3 regions of the Pediococcus acidilactici genome follow, and region 2 is predicted to be linked to each of the others. Evidence: riboswitches for the same ligand, from Rfam matches in the RefSeq annotation. Region 2 holds a riboswitch; each other region holds the start of a gene.
The links. A riboswitch is a leader RNA that binds a small molecule or an ion and turns the genes downstream of it on or off. The one in region 2 is predicted to bind thiamine pyrophosphate.
Positions count from the first base shown of each region.

Region 1: another riboswitch for thiamine pyrophosphate. It lies ahead of thiS (sulfur carrier protein ThiS); the one in region 2 lies ahead of thiW (energy coupling factor transporter S component ThiW).
Region 3: another riboswitch for thiamine pyrophosphate. It lies ahead of thiM (hydroxyethylthiazole kinase); the one in region 2 lies ahead of thiW (energy coupling factor transporter S component ThiW).

Region 1 covers NZ_CP066046.1:655,768-661,426, reverse strand. Annotated here, with positions in the region: gene I6H64_RS03295 (ABC transporter ATP-binding protein) at 1-215, opposite strand, end outside; gene I6H64_RS03290 (hypothetical protein) at 240-959, opposite strand; gene I6H64_RS03285 (hypothetical protein) at 1,152-1,319, opposite strand; gene thiE (thiamine phosphate synthase) at 1,381-2,010, opposite strand; TPP riboswitch at 2,099-2,190, shown strand; gene thiS (sulfur carrier protein ThiS) at 2,284-2,481, shown strand; gene thiF (sulfur carrier protein ThiS adenylyltransferase ThiF) at 2,482-3,144, shown strand; gene I6H64_RS03265 (thiazole synthase) at 3,166-3,939, shown strand; gene I6H64_RS03260 (M20 family metallo-hydrolase) at 3,936-5,156, shown strand; partial or broken gene I6H64_RS10085 (dicarboxylate/amino acid:cation symporter) at 5,232-5,659, shown strand, end outside.
Region 2 covers NZ_CP066046.1:324,421-330,079, reverse strand. Annotated here, with positions in the region: gene greA (transcription elongation factor GreA) at 1-120, shown strand, start outside; tRNA gene I6H64_RS01645 (tRNA-Glu) at 181-253, shown strand; tRNA gene I6H64_RS01640 (tRNA-Gln) at 259-331, shown strand; gene I6H64_RS01635 (LppW family protein) at 450-1,409, opposite strand; gene I6H64_RS01630 (NADPH-dependent FMN reductase) at 1,463-2,014, opposite strand; gene I6H64_RS01625 (NADPH-dependent FMN reductase) at 2,019-2,648, opposite strand; TPP riboswitch at 2,822-2,911, shown strand; gene thiW (energy coupling factor transporter S component ThiW) at 3,023-3,538, shown strand; gene I6H64_RS01615 (glucose-6-phosphate isomerase) at 3,605-4,957, opposite strand; gene I6H64_RS01610 (GRP family sugar transporter) at 5,227-5,659, opposite strand, start outside.
Region 3 covers NZ_CP066046.1:1,237,263-1,242,921, forward strand. Annotated here, with positions in the region: gene tenA (thiaminase II) at 214-891, opposite strand; gene thiE (thiamine phosphate synthase) at 873-1,553, opposite strand; gene thiD (bifunctional hydroxymethylpyrimidine kinase/phosphomethylpyrimidine kinase) at 1,543-2,373, opposite strand; gene thiM (hydroxyethylthiazole kinase) at 2,370-3,164, opposite strand; TPP riboswitch at 3,310-3,415, opposite strand; gene I6H64_RS06245 (CsbD family protein) at 3,559-3,783, shown strand; gene I6H64_RS06250 (lytic polysaccharide monooxygenase auxiliary activity family 9 protein) at 4,107-4,706, opposite strand; gene I6H64_RS06255 (TMEM175 family protein) at 5,068-5,659, opposite strand, start outside.

The DNA of each region.
Region 1 (5,659 bases), 330 kb from region 2:
GTAATTTCTTCTCCGTCAAAAACAATCTTTCCGCCATTCACTCGAGATAAACTTAATACGCACTTCATCAGGGTGGTTTTTCCCGCTCCATTAGGTCCTAATAGACCGTATACCCGGCCACTTTTAAAATTTAAATTTACGTTATGCAAAGTATCTTCATTATCAATTTGTTTTAATAAACCCTTGATTTCCAAAATGCTATTTTGTTTTTTCAAAGTGCGCCCCCTTTCGTTTAAAAACTACAGTTCTAATAATGCAAATTTTTTAAATGCTACCAATCCCAACAACGTTGCAATTACCAGTAAAGCTAGCAAAGTTATTAACGGAAGCTGAATACTGTTAGTGCCAAAGCTTAGCGTACCCGCGTTACAAAGGATAATAATCATCAATACCGCAGAACCAACTACGTAACTAACCTTAGGGATTAATAAGGCAATTGAAGCTGGAATTAATGCAATAAATCCGTACAGTAAATCAAGTAACCAATCTTTCACTAAAAAAACTTGATACGTACCTGGTAAAAACTGCTTAAACTTTAAATACGTTAACGCCACAATCGAGCCGTGAAGTAGTAATAAAATCATGCCCGAAAAAATGCAGATCATTAAAAACATCCCGGTTAAAATACTTCTTCTAGAAAAAGGGAAGGTTGCAATTTGGCTGAGTCGTTGCGTTTGCCTGCTCCTAGCGATGATTTGAAATGCTAAAAATCCTTGCAGTAATAAAACTCCCGCTCGTATAAACAAACTAAAAAAATAATAATAGACGGCCCAATATTGGACTAGCTTCGGGACGTTTATAAAGGAATCCGGAAGCAATTCCATCAATTTATTTTCCTTAACTAACCCATGTAAAATCACTGTAGTAATTATTAAAGCTGCACCTAAAATAATGGTTAAAGTACCTACAAGCCTTTTTGAACCCACTTGTTTTGAACACATTTTCGTAATTTTAAACATTTTTACCGTCCTCCTTGCTTCTATCTTGCAAGAGCTAAATAACTAAGTAAATTAACTATTCCTGAATAGTCCGTTTTAGTTCCTAATTAGCTTAAAAAAGATCCTCACGCTTGCAAAAAAGTCCTTGATTACTTTCTAGCTCACAAGTAACCAAGGACTTTTACAAAATATTTAATTAAGTTTATGTAACGTTCACCCTAATTTTTTCAAATCCTCCTGAGAAATAAAAAGAGTCACTTCACCAGTTTCCTTATTAACCTTAGCTTTTACTTCCACACCATGAGCAAAGAAAGTTGGTTTGCCAACGTCAATTTTTAAATATTGATTGCCATAGCTTAACACGCGATAAAGTTTTTCCATTATTATCTCCTCCGTTAATCGGGTCCAGAAAAAATTACTAGCCATCAAAGCAATCCCCAGCTTAACTAAGAACATCTATAACTGTAGATTTTAATTGCTGAGCTGCTTGCTGCGGTTGCGTAGCCTTCATGATTGCCGAAACTACTGCAACTCCGTCGACATTCGTATTCCGCAAAACGGATAGATTTTCCGCATTTAGCCCGCCAATTGCAAAAACCGTTATTTTTGCTTCCTGCTTAATTCGTTTTAGCATTGCAACACTAGTGTGCACGGTTTTAACGTGGGTTGTAGTGGGAAAAATTGCTCCCACTCCCAAATAGTTAGCCCCTTCTTCAACCGCGCATTGTGCTTGCGCAACTGTTTTAGTAGTCGCTCCAATAATCTTGTTGGGTCCTAAAATTCGCCGTGCTACCGCCACTGGTAAATCAGCTTGTCCAAGATGAACACCCGCAGCATCGACAGCTTGCGCAATCGCTACCTGGTCATCGATTATTAACGGGACTTGGTAACGGTCGGTAATCTTTTTTACATGACCCGCCAATTTATAGTATTCAGCACTGCTGATTTCTTTTTCCCGTAGCTGTAGTAAATCAACCCCTCCTTGGCAAGCCAACTCAATCCTTTCTAAAAATTGTTGTTGATTTAGCCCTAACCGGTCCGTGACGAGGTAAAGTAATGGCTTTTCTAACATTTGATCCACCTCAATTTAATTTTGACTTTCTTTATGATAGCGTTTACAATATATGTGGTAATAATTTTACCACATAAATCAAAACTTTAAAGTTCGTCTGGGGTGCCATTTTTGGCTGAGATCATACCCATTGAACCTGATGTAGTTCGTACTACCGAAGGAAGACCGAATACCGCAATCGCATAATTCTGTAACTCACTTTTAGTGAATTACGCCACCCATAATTGCGTACCCCCTTTCTTTGGTTGTATCCATAAGAAAGGGGGTTTTTGCATGGCAATCGTTAACGGAGAAGAAAATCAAGCAGCGGATGCTCAAAATTTATTAGCCTTCTTGAAGACTAAATACACTAAAATTGACAATCTCGCGGTTGAATTAAACGGCGAAATTATTACCAGCCAACAAATGAACACTACCATTATTCAACCAGCAGACCATTTAGAAATAATTGCATTCGTGGGAGGAGGTTAAATGAGTAATTTTAAAGAAAAACAACTCCAACTTTATGGACATTCCATTACCGACCTGCAAACTCAGATGACTAGTCGAAACGTAGCTCATTCTGCGCTACCTTTAAGCTCGTCAAAAGTTACCATCGCGGGTGCTGGTGGTTTGGGCTCTAACATTGCAATTGCCTTAGCACGGATCGGGATTGGTCATCTAACCTTGGTTGATTTTGATCAAGTGGAATTAAGTAACTTAAATCGCCAACAGTATAAATTAAACCAGATTGGAATGGCTAAAGTAGTCGCCCTTAAGCAAAATATTGAGGAATTCAACCCCTTCATTTCCGTGACGCCTTTACAAGTGACGGTTAATGCAGCTAACGTTGCGGACTTATTTGCGGATGCCGACGTAATTTGCGAAGCTTTTGACGACCCGGCAGCTAAAGCCTTGCTTTTACGTGAATGCAGTCGCCTATTTCCTCAAAAGCCGTTAGTGATGGCTAGTGGAATGGCCGGAATTCATCCCGCAAACCAGATTAAAACTAAGCAAATTAACCAACACGTTTACGTCGCCGGCGATGGAGTCTCTAGTGGGCAAGAAGGGTTAATGGCGCCACGCGTCATGGTGGCAGCCGGGCACCAGGCCAACCAAATTGTTCGCTTAATCTTGGGTAACCAAGCCGATTAAATTAAGAAAGGAACTAAACCAATGACATCTAATAACGATTACTTAACCATCAAAGGCCAGCAATTTAACTCACGTTTTATTTTAGGTTCAGGAAAATATGATTATAACTTAATCAAGGCGGCTGTAAAAAATGCCCATGCCGAGATTATTACCATGGCCCTTCGGCGAACTACGGAGACTACGGAAGACATCCTAAATTATCTGCCCGAACACGTAACCATTTTGCCAAACACCTCCGGGTCGACTAATGCAGAAGAAGCCGTTCGAACTGCCCACTTAGCTCGTGAACTTAGCGGTAGCAATTTCATTAAATTAGAAGTAATTCCTGATAAAAAGTATCTGCTGCCTGACAACCAAGAAACGGTAAAGGCAACTAAAATTCTTGCTGAAGAAGGGTTCATTGTTCTTCCATACATGCTTCCTGACTTAAACACCGCAAAACAACTGGTGGATGCGGGAGCGGCCACCGTCATGCCGCTAGCTTCCCCGATTGGTTCAAATTTAGGATTAGCCAATAAAAACTTAATCCAAATTTTAATCGATGAAATCAAACTCCCCATCATTGTGGATGCTGGCATTGGCAGTCCTAGTCAGGCTGCGGAAGCAATGGAAATGGGTGCGGATGCGGTAATGGCCAATACTGCAATTGCGACCGCAGAAGATATTCCATTAATGGCAGAAGCATTTCGGATGGGAATCGAAGCCGGTCGGAAAGCCTACTTGGCAGGATTAGGTCGAGTGGTTAACCATAAAGCCGTTGCTTCTTCCCCGTTGCAAGGAATTAGTAAGCAATGAAAGACATCCCTGATTTAAATGACCAATTGCAATTAATCGCCCACGCTTCACCCACTTTTCCTAAGCAAAATCGATTAGTCTATAGTCCAGCATGGACAACCGCCCAGCAACAGCTCATCCAATGGGCTCTGGCGGGCGGATTAACCGTCAGTGTTGATGACTATGGTAACGTCTATGCTGATTTAGTTGGAAAAGACGACGCAAAGATAGTGGCGACGGGTTCGCACATTGACACGGTCAAAGATGGGGGGATTTTTGATGGGCTATACGGCGTTTTAGCCGGAATAAATGCCTTAATCAAGCTTAAACAACGTTACGGACAACCCCAGCTTTCTTTACGCGCGATTTCATTTAGCGAAGAGGAAGGGAGTCGGTTTCCAACCACTTTTAGCGGCTCAAGGTACTACGTCCAAAAGGCACGCTTAAATAATTTGGTCGATGCTAACGGCATTGATTTTAACGAGGCGCGGCAAAATGCCGTTCAAAGTTTACTAGCATTACCGCAAGTTAACCATCAACAACCTGCCCTTCCAGCTACCTTCACCGAATTGCACATTGAGCAAGGTCCCATTTTAGAAGCCACTCACCGTCAAATCGGATTAGTTAATCGGATTGTAGGCCAGCGGCGGTTGCTATTTACATTAATTGGAAAGGCTAACCACGCGGGAACTACCCCTCCCAAATTTCGGCACGATGCTTTTCAAGCTGCCCTTGAGTTAATTAACCAGTTTAATCAATTTGCCACTAAATTAGGCCCGGACTTTCGCTTTACGATCGGCCATTTCGTAACCTTTCCTAACGTTGCCAACGTAATTCCTGGAGAAGTGCAGTTCAGCGTAGACTTCCGTCATCCCAACGAAGAGCGCTTAAAATACTTTGACCGGCTTCTTCATAAGGCGGCCGCCCAGCGAACAGATTCCGGAATCAAATTAAAAATTGATTACTCATCGAAAACCAAACCCGTTAAATTAGCTTCCAACTTACTACGCTTAAACCAAACCGTTGCCCACCATTTAAATTATTCCACGATGATTCTAGCTTCTGGAGCGGGGCACGATAGTCAAATCATGGGTTCATCTGTACCAACCGCCATGATTTTCGTTCCCAGTAAAGCTGGCATTAGTCACACTTTTACCGAATGTACTGACCAAGCTGATCTCGAAGCTGGGTTTCATGTACTAACCGAGAGTTTATATCAGCAAGCGTATTTAAATTAATTAAAAGGCGGTGGTCATTTGGCACAACGTTTACTGACTCGAAAATTTGCTCCGTCATTCACCTTGTTAATCTTTATGGGTACACTAGTGGGAAGCCTTTTGGGGTTAAGTTTTGGTCGCCAACTGTCCTTCTTAAATATTGGTGGTGAGCTTTTCTTAAATCTCCTCCAGATGACGATCGTCCCCTTGGTCTTCTGCAGCGTGGTTAACGCACTTGGACACCTTGACGCTGCTAACCTTAAAAAAGTCGGTGCAAAAATATTATTTTGGTTCTCGACGACCACCTTTTTTGCCGGGATAATCGGAATCGGTCTAGGTTTCTTGATGCATGCCAAATTGCTTGCGGATAGTTCCCTACCCGCAGTTCAGACTACTTCGCCCGTAAATTGGCAAAAAACTCTGCTTAATTTAGTTCCACAAAATATTTTTAACGCTTTTGTCCAGGGAAACACTGGCCAGATTATTATTTTTGCAATTTTTCTGGGTGCCCTGCTAAGCTATAG
Region 2 (5,659 bases):
CAAAAAGTTTCTTATCAATCTCCGCTAGGCGCTGCCCTACTACACCACCACCTTCATGACGTGGTGACGGTTAACGCCCCCGATGAGCAATATCAGGTGGAAATTTTAGCAATTAATTAACCATTTTTCGCTTAGTTTATTGACGAAATGCAAAATTTAGTGTAAATTAATATAGTAATTTGCCCGCTGGTCAAATTGGTTAAGACGTCGGCCTCTCAAGCCGGAGTTACGGGTTCGATCCCCGTGCGGGTGATTTATTGGCCATTCGCCAAATTGGTAAGGCAGCGGACTCTGAATCCGTAATTTACTGGTTCGAACCCAGTATGGCCAATCATTTAAAAAGCTGTCATCCTCAAGATGCGAGGATGACAGCTTTTTTGTTTGATCACAAAAAAATCCGTTGGCATTTGGTTTACACGCTTAATGCCAACGGATTTTATTTTCGCTTTCTAAACCTTTCGTTCAGCTCCCGCAATTTTTAGCTGAACGCCAACTTGTTGACTTAACTTTTCTAATAACGCCTCTCCGCTTTCCAAAGAAGGGTTATCTTCTGACATGATTGCAATGGTGCAACTGTTATCGCCCTTGCCTAAGTAACCAATGCTGTTAACAATCCAGTGCCCGTTAGGCATCTGTTTCCAACCATTCTTTAGCCAAGCATACTTGGAACCTGCTGAAATTCCCCAGTCTTGGTCGTCGGCAACGTTAGCCATCAAATTTTTAGTATAGGCCTTTGACTTATTTGAGATATAGCCGTTCTCGTAAAAAATCTTGTTTAACACCTTAATTTGGTCACGGGGGGTGGTGGGTGTCAGCGCCCACCCACTTGCTAACGCAGTCGAGTTAGTCATTTTTAAGTTGTTAAACAATTGCCCCAAACCTCGCGCGCTGCCGATATCATTGTAGATACTCGTGGCCGCATTGTTATCACTATTTTCAATCATCTGTACCGTCGCGTTTTGCTCTCCGGTGGTTAAAGCGCTGGCTTTTTGGTGACGCTGATGCAACAGTTCTACTAAAAGGTCGGTTTTAATAATACTTGCCGAAGGGAAAGTATTCTGCTTGGTATTGGTTGCCTCATAAAGCTGGTGGTCTCGTTTTGAATACACCGCAACCTTTGCATTTGTGTTCGCTAAAAACGGACGTAATTGTTCAGCAAATCCCTTAGCGGTCGCTTTATTGACGGCTTTCTTCATTGGAACTTGTGGGTTTGTCGCGGGTTGATGCTTAGCCGAACCCTTTTTGTTTACTGGGCCGCGTTGCGATTGTGATTGCGCAACTTCTTGGTGTGCGCTAACCCGTAACATTTCTAAGCCCGCTACGCTAGTTACCAAGACCAGAATGGTTACTATCGAATAAAATCGCACCCAATTTAGTTTCGGGGAAGGCTTTTGCCAATTTTGATTCATTTAATCTAAACTCCTACTCAATAAACTTTAATACTGGATCCCAAGCGCAAAAGCTACTCAAGTTGTTCAATCACCCGCACAAATTTAAGAAACTTTTGCAAAATTTGTTCAAGAAAAGCCACTGTTTTTGCATCCCGTAAATCACCGGCTTCATTGAAAGCTGTTTTTGCATTACTTAGCAAAAACTCATTGCCCGGCATAACGATCCCATTGACGTGCGGTGCCTCTAGGATCTGTTTCAGGTGCAATTGGGCGCGGGAAGTCCCTTGGTTATAATACGACGCCCCAATCACCCAGATCGGTTTCCCATCAAACGGGTGTAATTTAAACGAAAACCATTCAATGAGGTTTTTCATAGCTGCGGGAATGGTATGGTTATGTTCTGGGGTGGCTAAAATCACCCCGTCTGCCGCCTTAATTTTTTGGTTTAGCTCCTGTAAAACTGGGGATGCGCTTAGGTCTTGATCCTCGTTAAATACGGGAACTTCCCGCAGATCTAGTACTTCAATTGTTACGATTTTTTGAAAATGTCGCCGTAAATATTCCACTAACATTCGGTTATATGATTGTTCGCCAATCGATCCGGCAATTGCCACGAGTTTCATTCTATCACACCCCTTCTCGAGGACTATCATCATTTTGTTGCACAAATTGCCTTAATTCGGTTTCATTAGCTTGATGAGCATGGTTTAACTGCTGGGCAATCTCTAAAAACGCCAAAAAATCGGCAAACAAACCATCTAGCTGGGCAACCTTAGTTTGATCAATTAAATCACCGCGTTCATCAAATGCTTGTAAAGAATTCCCCAACAAAAATTCAGAACTAGGCAAAATCCGGGCCTTCAGTTCCGGTGCGTCTAAAATTTGCCGGAGCTGGGCATGCGCTCTTGAGGCGCCCAAATTACCGTAAGAGGCAGCCGTAATCATTACCGGTTTATCCAAAAAAGGATGGATGCCGTACGAAAGCCATGCTAATGTGCTAAGTAAAATGGCCGGCACCGCATGGTCATATTCTGGGGTGCCGATAATCACCCCGTCTGCTTGGGTAATTTTTTCTGCCATTTGCTGGGCTTGTTGAGGAATTTCCCTAGTTGTTGTCTTTTTAAAAATTGGTAAACCAGCAATTTCTAGAATTTCAATATCTGCTTGATGTACGTACCGTTTCTTTAAATATTGTAGTAACATCCGGTTGGTTGAATGCCGTGCGTTAGTCCCCACTATCGCAACGAGTTGTTTCATTTCGCTAACCTCCTCCAAATTAGCTTTGTCTATCAAACCGCTTTACACTTCATTACCATTATACGACTCCAAATGTAAACGCTTAACCCATTTTTTAACGAATTCGATTCTTCATAAAGTTAACCCCATTTACAAAGTTTAAAAAACGTGGTATCTTGGTCAGCAAATAACTACTAACATTGCTGGGGTGCCACGCGGCTGAGATCATACCCATTGAACCTGATCTAATTAGGATTAGCGCAGGGAGCAGTGCATTAGCCAAGCTACATATAATTGTGTTTTTACTAATTTTATGTAACCAGCGGTGTCCTGCTTTGCGGGAGACCGCTTTTTAAGCAGCACCCCTAGCTAAAATTGATTTTGGAGGAATTACCATGCAAAATAAAACCACTTTACGACTGGCCATCGCTGCTTTACTGATTGCCATCGACGTAGTTACTTCCCCGCTTTTTCGGATTGAAGGAATGGCTCCCATGTCGAGCGTGCTAAACGTAATCATTGGCTGTTTAGTCGGCCCCTTTTACGCATTCGCAATCACTTTAATGACCGGAATAATTCGGATGCTCATTCTGGGAATTCCCCCGCTCGCCTTAACTGGCGCAGTATTTGGTGGCGTTCTTTCCGCCCTCTTTTACCGGTGGACTAACCGGGTCGGCGGCGCTTGGCTAGGGGAAATCATCGGTACCGGAATTATTGGCTCCCTGCTAAGCTATCCGATCATGATTTTATTCACCGGCAGTAGTAACGGCTTGTATTGGTTCATTTACACTCCGCGTTTCCTCGCTGCGACCCTTTTTGGCGGCTTAGTGGGCACCATTTTAACTAAGATTCTGCTTAAAAGTCCGCATTTTCTACGATATCAACAGCTGTTTAGCAAATTAAAACTGTAAATAAAAAATCCTGACCACAATTTTTAAATTGCGATCAGGATTTTTAAATATTAGCCTAGTTTAAAATTATTTTAAACGAGCGTTTAATTCTTCAGTCTTGTCTTCGTAACCTGGTTTACCAAGTAAAGCAAACATGTTGGACTTGTATGCTTCAACACCTGGTTGGTTGAATGGGTTGATTCCGTTCAAGTAACCAGAAACGGCAACGGCTGCTTCAAAGAAGTAAATCATGTAACCAAGCGTGTAAGCAGTTTGGTCAGGGATGTTGAGCGTCATTACTGGAACGCCACCATCGTTGTGTGCAAGGGTAACCCCTTGGTAAGCTTTCTTATTAACTTCGTCCATTGTCCGACCTTCTAGGTAACGGAGACCATCAAGGTTTTCTGCTTCCTTAGGAATGTCGATGTCATGGTTTGGCTTTTCAACGTTAATTACAGTTTCCATCAAGTCGCGACGACCTTCTTGGATGTATTGTCCAAGTGAGTGTAAATCAGTTGAGAAGTTTGCTGATGAAGGGTAAATGCCCTTTTGGTCCTTACCTTCGGATTCACCCATCAATTGCTTCCACCATTCGCCAAAGTATTGTAACGTTGGTTCGTAGTTTTCAAGCAATTCGGTAGTGTAACCCTTCCGGTAAAGGATGTTCCGCAATGCGGCATACTTGTATGCGTCGTTTTTATTAACGTCAGCATCTGTGTATTCCTTGCTTGCGTCTTCGGCACCCTTCATTAATTGATCGATGTCGCCACCAGCTACGGCAATTGGAAGTAAACCAACTGCAGAAAGTACTGAGAAACGTCCCCCGATGTCATCAGGCACAACAAATTCTTCGTAGCCTTCAGCATCTGCTTCAGTCTTCAAAGCACCTTTTGCACGGTCAGTTGTAGCGTAGATCCGTTTCTTAGCTTCTTCTTCACCATATTTTGCAATCAATTTTTCCTTCAAAACGCGGAAAGCAATTGCGGGTTCGGTAGTTGTACCCGACTTAGAAATTACGTTGATCGAGAAGTCACGGTCACCAATCAAGTTCAAAACGTCTGCAAGGTATGTGGAACTAATTGAGTTACCAGCAAAAATTACTTGAGGTGCACCGTTACGTTGTTCCTTAGTCAACATGTTGTAGAACGTGTTGTTTAAGAAATCAATTGCGGCACGGGCTCCCAAATATGAGCCACCAATTCCGATTGCAACAAAGACTTCGGAGTCTTCGCGAATCTTTTCAGCAGCCTTCTTAATCCGTGCGAATTCTTCCTTATCGTAGTTAGATGGTAAGTCTAACCAGCCCCGGAAGTCGCTTCCTGCACCAGTACCTTTGCGAACTAATTCGTCGGCAGCGGTAACCATTGGTTGGATTTCAGCAAGTTCATTTTCATGAACGAAATCAGCCACGTTGGAACTATCAAATGAAATGTGTGCCATTTTAAATACCCCTTTTATTTAGAATTCCCTACTATTATACAATAGTTTGCCAGACTTTGAAGAACTTTGGACAACTTGAAGCGGTTAAATTTTCCTTAAACAAATTAGCGCCCGTCAGCAAGTCACTTTAAAAATTAAGTTTTTCTAAAGAAAATTGGTCTATATCTTTTATCGGATTCTACGCAAAAACTCCTCATATTTTTATATGATTGCATAAAAAAAGACCGCGGATTTTATAATCCCAGTCTGTTTTCTTCATATTAAGATTTCTATTTTAATGTTGCTAGTAACGTTTCACCGATAATAATTAAAATCGAGCCGATAATTACGAACTGCATTTCGCGATGGGTCTTACGTTCGCCTAGTAACCAAATTGATCCGAAAGTAGAAATTACAATTCCAGCTTGTGCTAAGGAGTAGCTAATTGCTAGTCCAACTGATGGAATTGCTAAGAACATGAAGATGTTCCCGATTCCCCAAATCAAACCAGTCGTAATGTTTAAGAACGTTGGTTTCTTTGCAATTTGATCCGTTTCTTTAGCAAAGAAAACAAATAAGAAAGCTCCGAGCAACATTCCAACTGCTTGTGGGAAAATAATTGCCTTCGCATCAACATTTGCAAAACGTACGATTACCGTATAACCGATGTACCCAATCGTCGAAATTGTCAGCGCTTGAATTCCGGCTGGCATATTTTCGTCA
Region 3 (5,659 bases), 910 kb from region 2:
GAACGGCAGCCACTGGGTAATCTTTGAGGATTAGTTTAATTTTGGAATTAATCGCGGGTTGGGCGGTTGATTCCAAAATTGGACTAACCGGAGAAGATTGGTGGCTGGAGTTCATTTTGGCTATGCCACAGAGAACGCCCCCACCAAAAAAGCGGAAATCCGCAACGCATGATTTCCGCCTTCATTTTGAAGTATGCTAGTTTTAAAGTCTTTTTATTTCCACCGATACTTCCAATCCTTTTGCGAATACGCCTGTTCCCAGAAATCATACTCTAATTCACAACTACGCAAAAAGCGGTGGGTAATTTCTTCTTTGCGCTGGGCACTTAATTTAGGCGCGGCCTCGTCCAGCATCGCAAATAACTGGGTAACCGAATCGTCGCCAGCACCTTCTTCGTCGCCTTGGTAGAATTCAATCCACGGCAAGAAGGGGTTGTCAGGTGCGGCGTTTTCCACAATCGCTTGACTGATTTCATTGTACGTCCACGGGCACGGCAACACGACCGCTGCAATGTCTAACAAATCTCCTTCGCGAACCGCCGTGAATAAATGCTCCGTGTACAACGCAGTTAATGGCCGGGGTTCAGCGTGCTGGTGCTCGGCTAATTCAATGCCGGCGATGTCGCATAAAATCTGGTGGGCCGCTGACTCATCCGCAAGTGAATATTGAATTTGTTCGCTGAAAAAACGCATCCGTTCCTTGGTTTGACTTTTTACCAACGCTCCAGCAAAAACCTTCGCAAAGGCGTTCAAAAAGCAGGTGTCCTGCTCCACGTAAACCGCTAAGGCTGCGCTTGGAACTTTGCCCGCCTGAATCCCCTGCACAAACGGATGCTGTTGAATGTCGTGTAAAATTGGCTGGGCAGCTTGCTTTATTTCTTCGGAGAACATGCTGCACCTCCTGCTTGGGCGACCGTGGCTTTAATTCCAGCAATTTGCTGGGCAGGATCAGTCATTTGAATAAACATGCTGATGGCCGCAATTCCAGCCACGCCAGTTGCCACCGTTTCAGCAACCCGCTCCAGCGTGATTCCACCTATCGCAACGACCGGAAAGTTACTCATCTGGACTAATTCACGTAATTTATCCACTCCTAGGGCATTCCCAGCATCGGCTTTGGAGTTAGTTTCGTAGACGGTTCCGGTTCCCAAGTAGTCTACGCCGTTCAACTGGTTGGCAGCGGTGATTTGCGCCGCGGTATTGCACGAAAGCCCCACGATCATTTGGTCGCCGACGCGTTCTAAGACCGAGGTAATCCGTTCGTCTTTTTGACCGACGTGAATCCCCTCCGCCCCCACGGCCAACGCTAAGTCTACGTCGTCATCAATAAACAGCGGAATCTGGTATTTTTGGGTAATCTGTTGACAAGCCCGGGCTAGTTCAACTACTTCGTCACGACTAGCGGTTTTCACCGCCCCCTTGTTACGAAACTGAAAGGCAGTGGCTCCGGATTGCACGATTCGTTCCACCGTCGGTAAAAAGTCCGCCTTGCTAGCCACGTCCTGGGTACCGGCAATAAAGTAGGCTTGTAGCATTGTTGGATTAAATTTCATTTTCAACCTCCCGATATGCCCAATGGTTTAACGGGCCGTGCCCGTGTCCCACCTGAATTCCGTCACTAATCGCGGCGTTAATAAAGGCTTTGCCAATTTGTAGGGCTTGTTTTAAAGATTTCCCCTTCGCGATTTCCGACACGATTACTGACGAAATCGTGTCGCCAGTGCCGTGGGTGTTGCTGGTTTCGTAACGGGGGCTAGCTAACTCTAACTCGCTACCGTCCGCGAACAGAACGTAATCGCGACTTTCTGCTGAATCACTAAAATGACCACCCTTAATCAAGACGTTTTGTGCGCCCAGTTCCTGCAACCGGGCAGCAGCCACTTTGGCATCTGCGTTATTTTTAATTGGCATCCCCGCTAATTTTTCAGCTTCAGGGAGGTTCGGGGTAATTAGGTAAGCCAGTGGCAACAACCGGGTCCGCACCGCTTCAATGGCTTCGTCGCTCAGTAGTTTCGCACCGCCCTTTGCAATCATCACCGGATCCACCACTAAAGGTCCAAAATCATACTTTTGATAGTTTTCCACAACCGCGTCAACAACTGCCGAATTAGCCAACATCCCCGTTTTTGCAGCTTTAATATCTAAATCTTCGGCCAACGCCGCAAACTGATGGTCGATAATGTGGCGTGGCATCACCGCCACGTCGGTCACCCCCAGCGTATTTTGAGCGGTCACCGCGACCACCACGCAGGTTCCAAAAACCCGGCGTTCCTGCATCGTTTTCAAATCCGCTTGGATTCCAGCTCCGCCGCCGCTATCCGTTCCGGCAATCGTTAAAACTTGCGCTGGCTTTTTTGTATCCATGTTAATCATTCCTCAACTTTCATTCTTTCTTCAACTTGGACAACCGTGATGTTTGCCAATTCATCCATCAGCCCGTTCAAAAAACTCCCTGGCAAATACTGGTCGTGCAATTTTTCGGCAATCCGTTCACCGGCGCACGACAAGGTCAAACTTGCGTTAATTGCCGCCTGCAACGGCGTTGGTCCGATCGCACAAAATGCGGCTGCTAAACTCGAAAGTAAATCTCCCGAGCCCACCACCGCCGGCAAAAGCCGGGTTTGGTTGTGAATCTCGACCACCCGGGTTCCGTCACTAACGTAGTCGGTTGCCCCACTCGCAATCACCACGTTATGGTACTTTTGTGCGCAAGCTTTCACCACTTGATGTGCATCCCCGTCGCCGTTTCCCGCGTCAATTCCACGAGTTTGCCAATCAATCCCAGCTAATACGGCAATCTCGCCTAAATTACCACGAATTATGTCGAAGTGATACTTTTTCAACAACCGGAAGTTTAATTGCTGGCGGTACTGGGTTGCTCCGACCGCTACCGGATCCAAAACGAGCGGTTTTTGTTGGTCGTTCGCCGCTTGGCACAGCGTTTCGATGTCTGCCCAGCCTTCTCGACGTACCGCTCCAAGGTTAATAGTCACCGCGGACGCCAAGCGGACCAGTTCTTCGGCTTCGCTTTCCTCTTCACTCATAATTGGGGAAGCCCCCACCGCGTTTAACCCGTTTGCCACTAAAAACGGGGTCACAAAATTGGCGTAGTTAACTACCACCGGGTTAACCTCTCGAATTCGCTTAATTCCTTGTAAATCCATTTGATCAGCTCCTCATTCATATCTCCACCAAGCGATGTACCGAAGGCGGTCTCTACCAGCGAACCATCGCTGCAGATTGACGACCGCGTTTACTAACATCCTCCATCGGCAACCAACAAAAAAACCACCCTTGAGAAGGATGGTTTTCGCCCAATAAACACTTTCCTTCGCAAGTATCAACTTACAGGTTCAAAGGGATCACGCTGCACAAGCGCATCTCAGTTCTTCTAAGAACACCCCTAGTGTAGATATTATTTTATTTGAATATGAATTCGGTTTCATAATACGCCTTTTAACCCCCTTACACAAGTCCGTGAGCATATAAATTCACTTTTAAGGGCGACCCCTGCTAAAATAAAGATGTACCAAAAATATTCAAAGGGGGATAATATTTATGGATAAAGACAGAATGGAAAACACTAAGGACAAAGTTGCAGGTAAAGTACACGAAGGTGCTGGTAAATTAACTGGCGACAAGAAGGAAGAAAGCAAAGGCAAAGCACAAAACATGGCGGGCAAAGTTAAAGACAAACTTGCTGACGTAAAGGATTCCGCTGCCGGCGCAATGGAAGAATTAAAAGACAAGTTAGACAAGAAAGACGATAAAGATCACGAATAATTAAAAAACCGCAAATTGCGGTTTTTTGTTTGGCCTAATCACGTATCTGGAAACTAACTAAAAACAGTTCTACATCCTGAGTCTTCATTCATTTCAATTTTCTACATACATTTTAATGAAGCTTTTTTTTAGTGGTGCTCAAGCCCGCCGAATAAAAAACGGTTAAAAACATTTAGGACTTTAGCATCAACCGCACTAAGAAAACTGGTTTATTTCAACATAACTAAAACCCCACCAATCATCTAAACCATGATTAATGGGGTTTTATTAATGCTCACAAACTATCCGACTTTGGTCCCACTGTTTGTAACTTCTTCCGTGAATTATTGAATATTAACATCTGAAACTTGGTAAAAGGCATTTGCCGTATTAGCAATATTCCATACGCTTAGGATCACGTGGTATCCCTTTTGGTCCGGAATGTTAATTTTGTGCGTTACTTCGGTTCCTGGGGTTGCCCCGTGGTCGTCAAAACTAGCAATTTTCTTGAAATCACTGAATTTTAACGGTTTATTCGGGTCCCAGCCTGGTTTGGTAATGTAGTAATCCCACGTACTGGTACTGTGTGGAGCGGTTAGGTGCCAGGTAATATCAAAGGCACCACTCTTAATCGGCGTCTTGTACCAACGATCGGCAGTTTGCTCGTCTAATTGAGAAAACTTAGCAAGCCCCGCGCTCGCAATTTTACCATCGATAAAGGTATTTTTCGGCGCTTCGATACTTTGCGGTTCGTACATTACTGGTCCAATATTTTCGTTCAATGGTTTACCAGGAAACTCGCTACTTCCTAAATAAGCCCGGCCTCCAGGATTAGTAACGTATCCGTGCGCGGAAGCCTTGATAACGCTAAAACCTAATACAACAATTACAACACTAACAGCTACTAAAATATAATGTAAAATTCGGTTCCTCGACTTTACCATAACACATCCCTCCTTATGTCTATAAGATAACATGGTGGAAAATTGCGTTCCACAAAAACGCTTACACAAATAAAAATATCGGTAATCGTTGATGGTCTGCGTAGGTGGTGCCGGTCAGACTCGTTGCCCGGTGCAATGATGCTCTTTAAAAATCTTTTCCAGGGTAAAAGGAACTTCAAATCCCTTATATTGCACTCTCGACACGCTTTTATAAAGCCAAATTCACCATCTTAGTTGACACATCTTATGCAATCTCCACAATTGACTGCTCATAAATCAAGCCACAAAAAAACTGGGTAACCAAAACTTGGTAAACGACCTCGTTTTGGTTGCCCAGTGAAAATTAAAATTTAACTGATTTTTAGTTATTTCCATATTGTCCGCGCTGATGACGATTTCGTTTGGCCAAGTCGGGATAGCTTTGAAATAGCTTGCGCAACTCAGCTTGGAGTTCGGGATCGTTGCGCTTACGCCCGTGTCCCCGGTATTTCTTCATAATTTCGCGTTGTTTCTTCCTTAACTCATGTAAATCAACATTATTCGCACTCAAGAACTGATTCTGTTCGGCTTCCGGAAGTTCCGTAACGTCTTGGAAGTCCGTATAATCGTGCCGGGTGACCATAAACGAAAAGACCGGAATTGCCAAGTAGATAACTACGGCCCACTTCGGATAGAAATAGGCTAACACTAAAATTAACACGCTCGCGAAGCCAAGAAAGTTGTTGTGGTTATCATAAATCTTATGGAAAATCCGTCTCATTTCGTGGTGGCTAGTGTACTTTTGCTTGATAACTTCATAGCTGAGCCACATAAACAGGATGCTGACAATCATGGTCAACACCCCGTACGCCATTACGGTAGTCCGATTAGTGTCATAAATAATGACTTTGGTAAAAATTGGCGTCAGACTTAAGAACGCCAAAAAGGTAAACTCCTTAACGAAAACGCGGTCG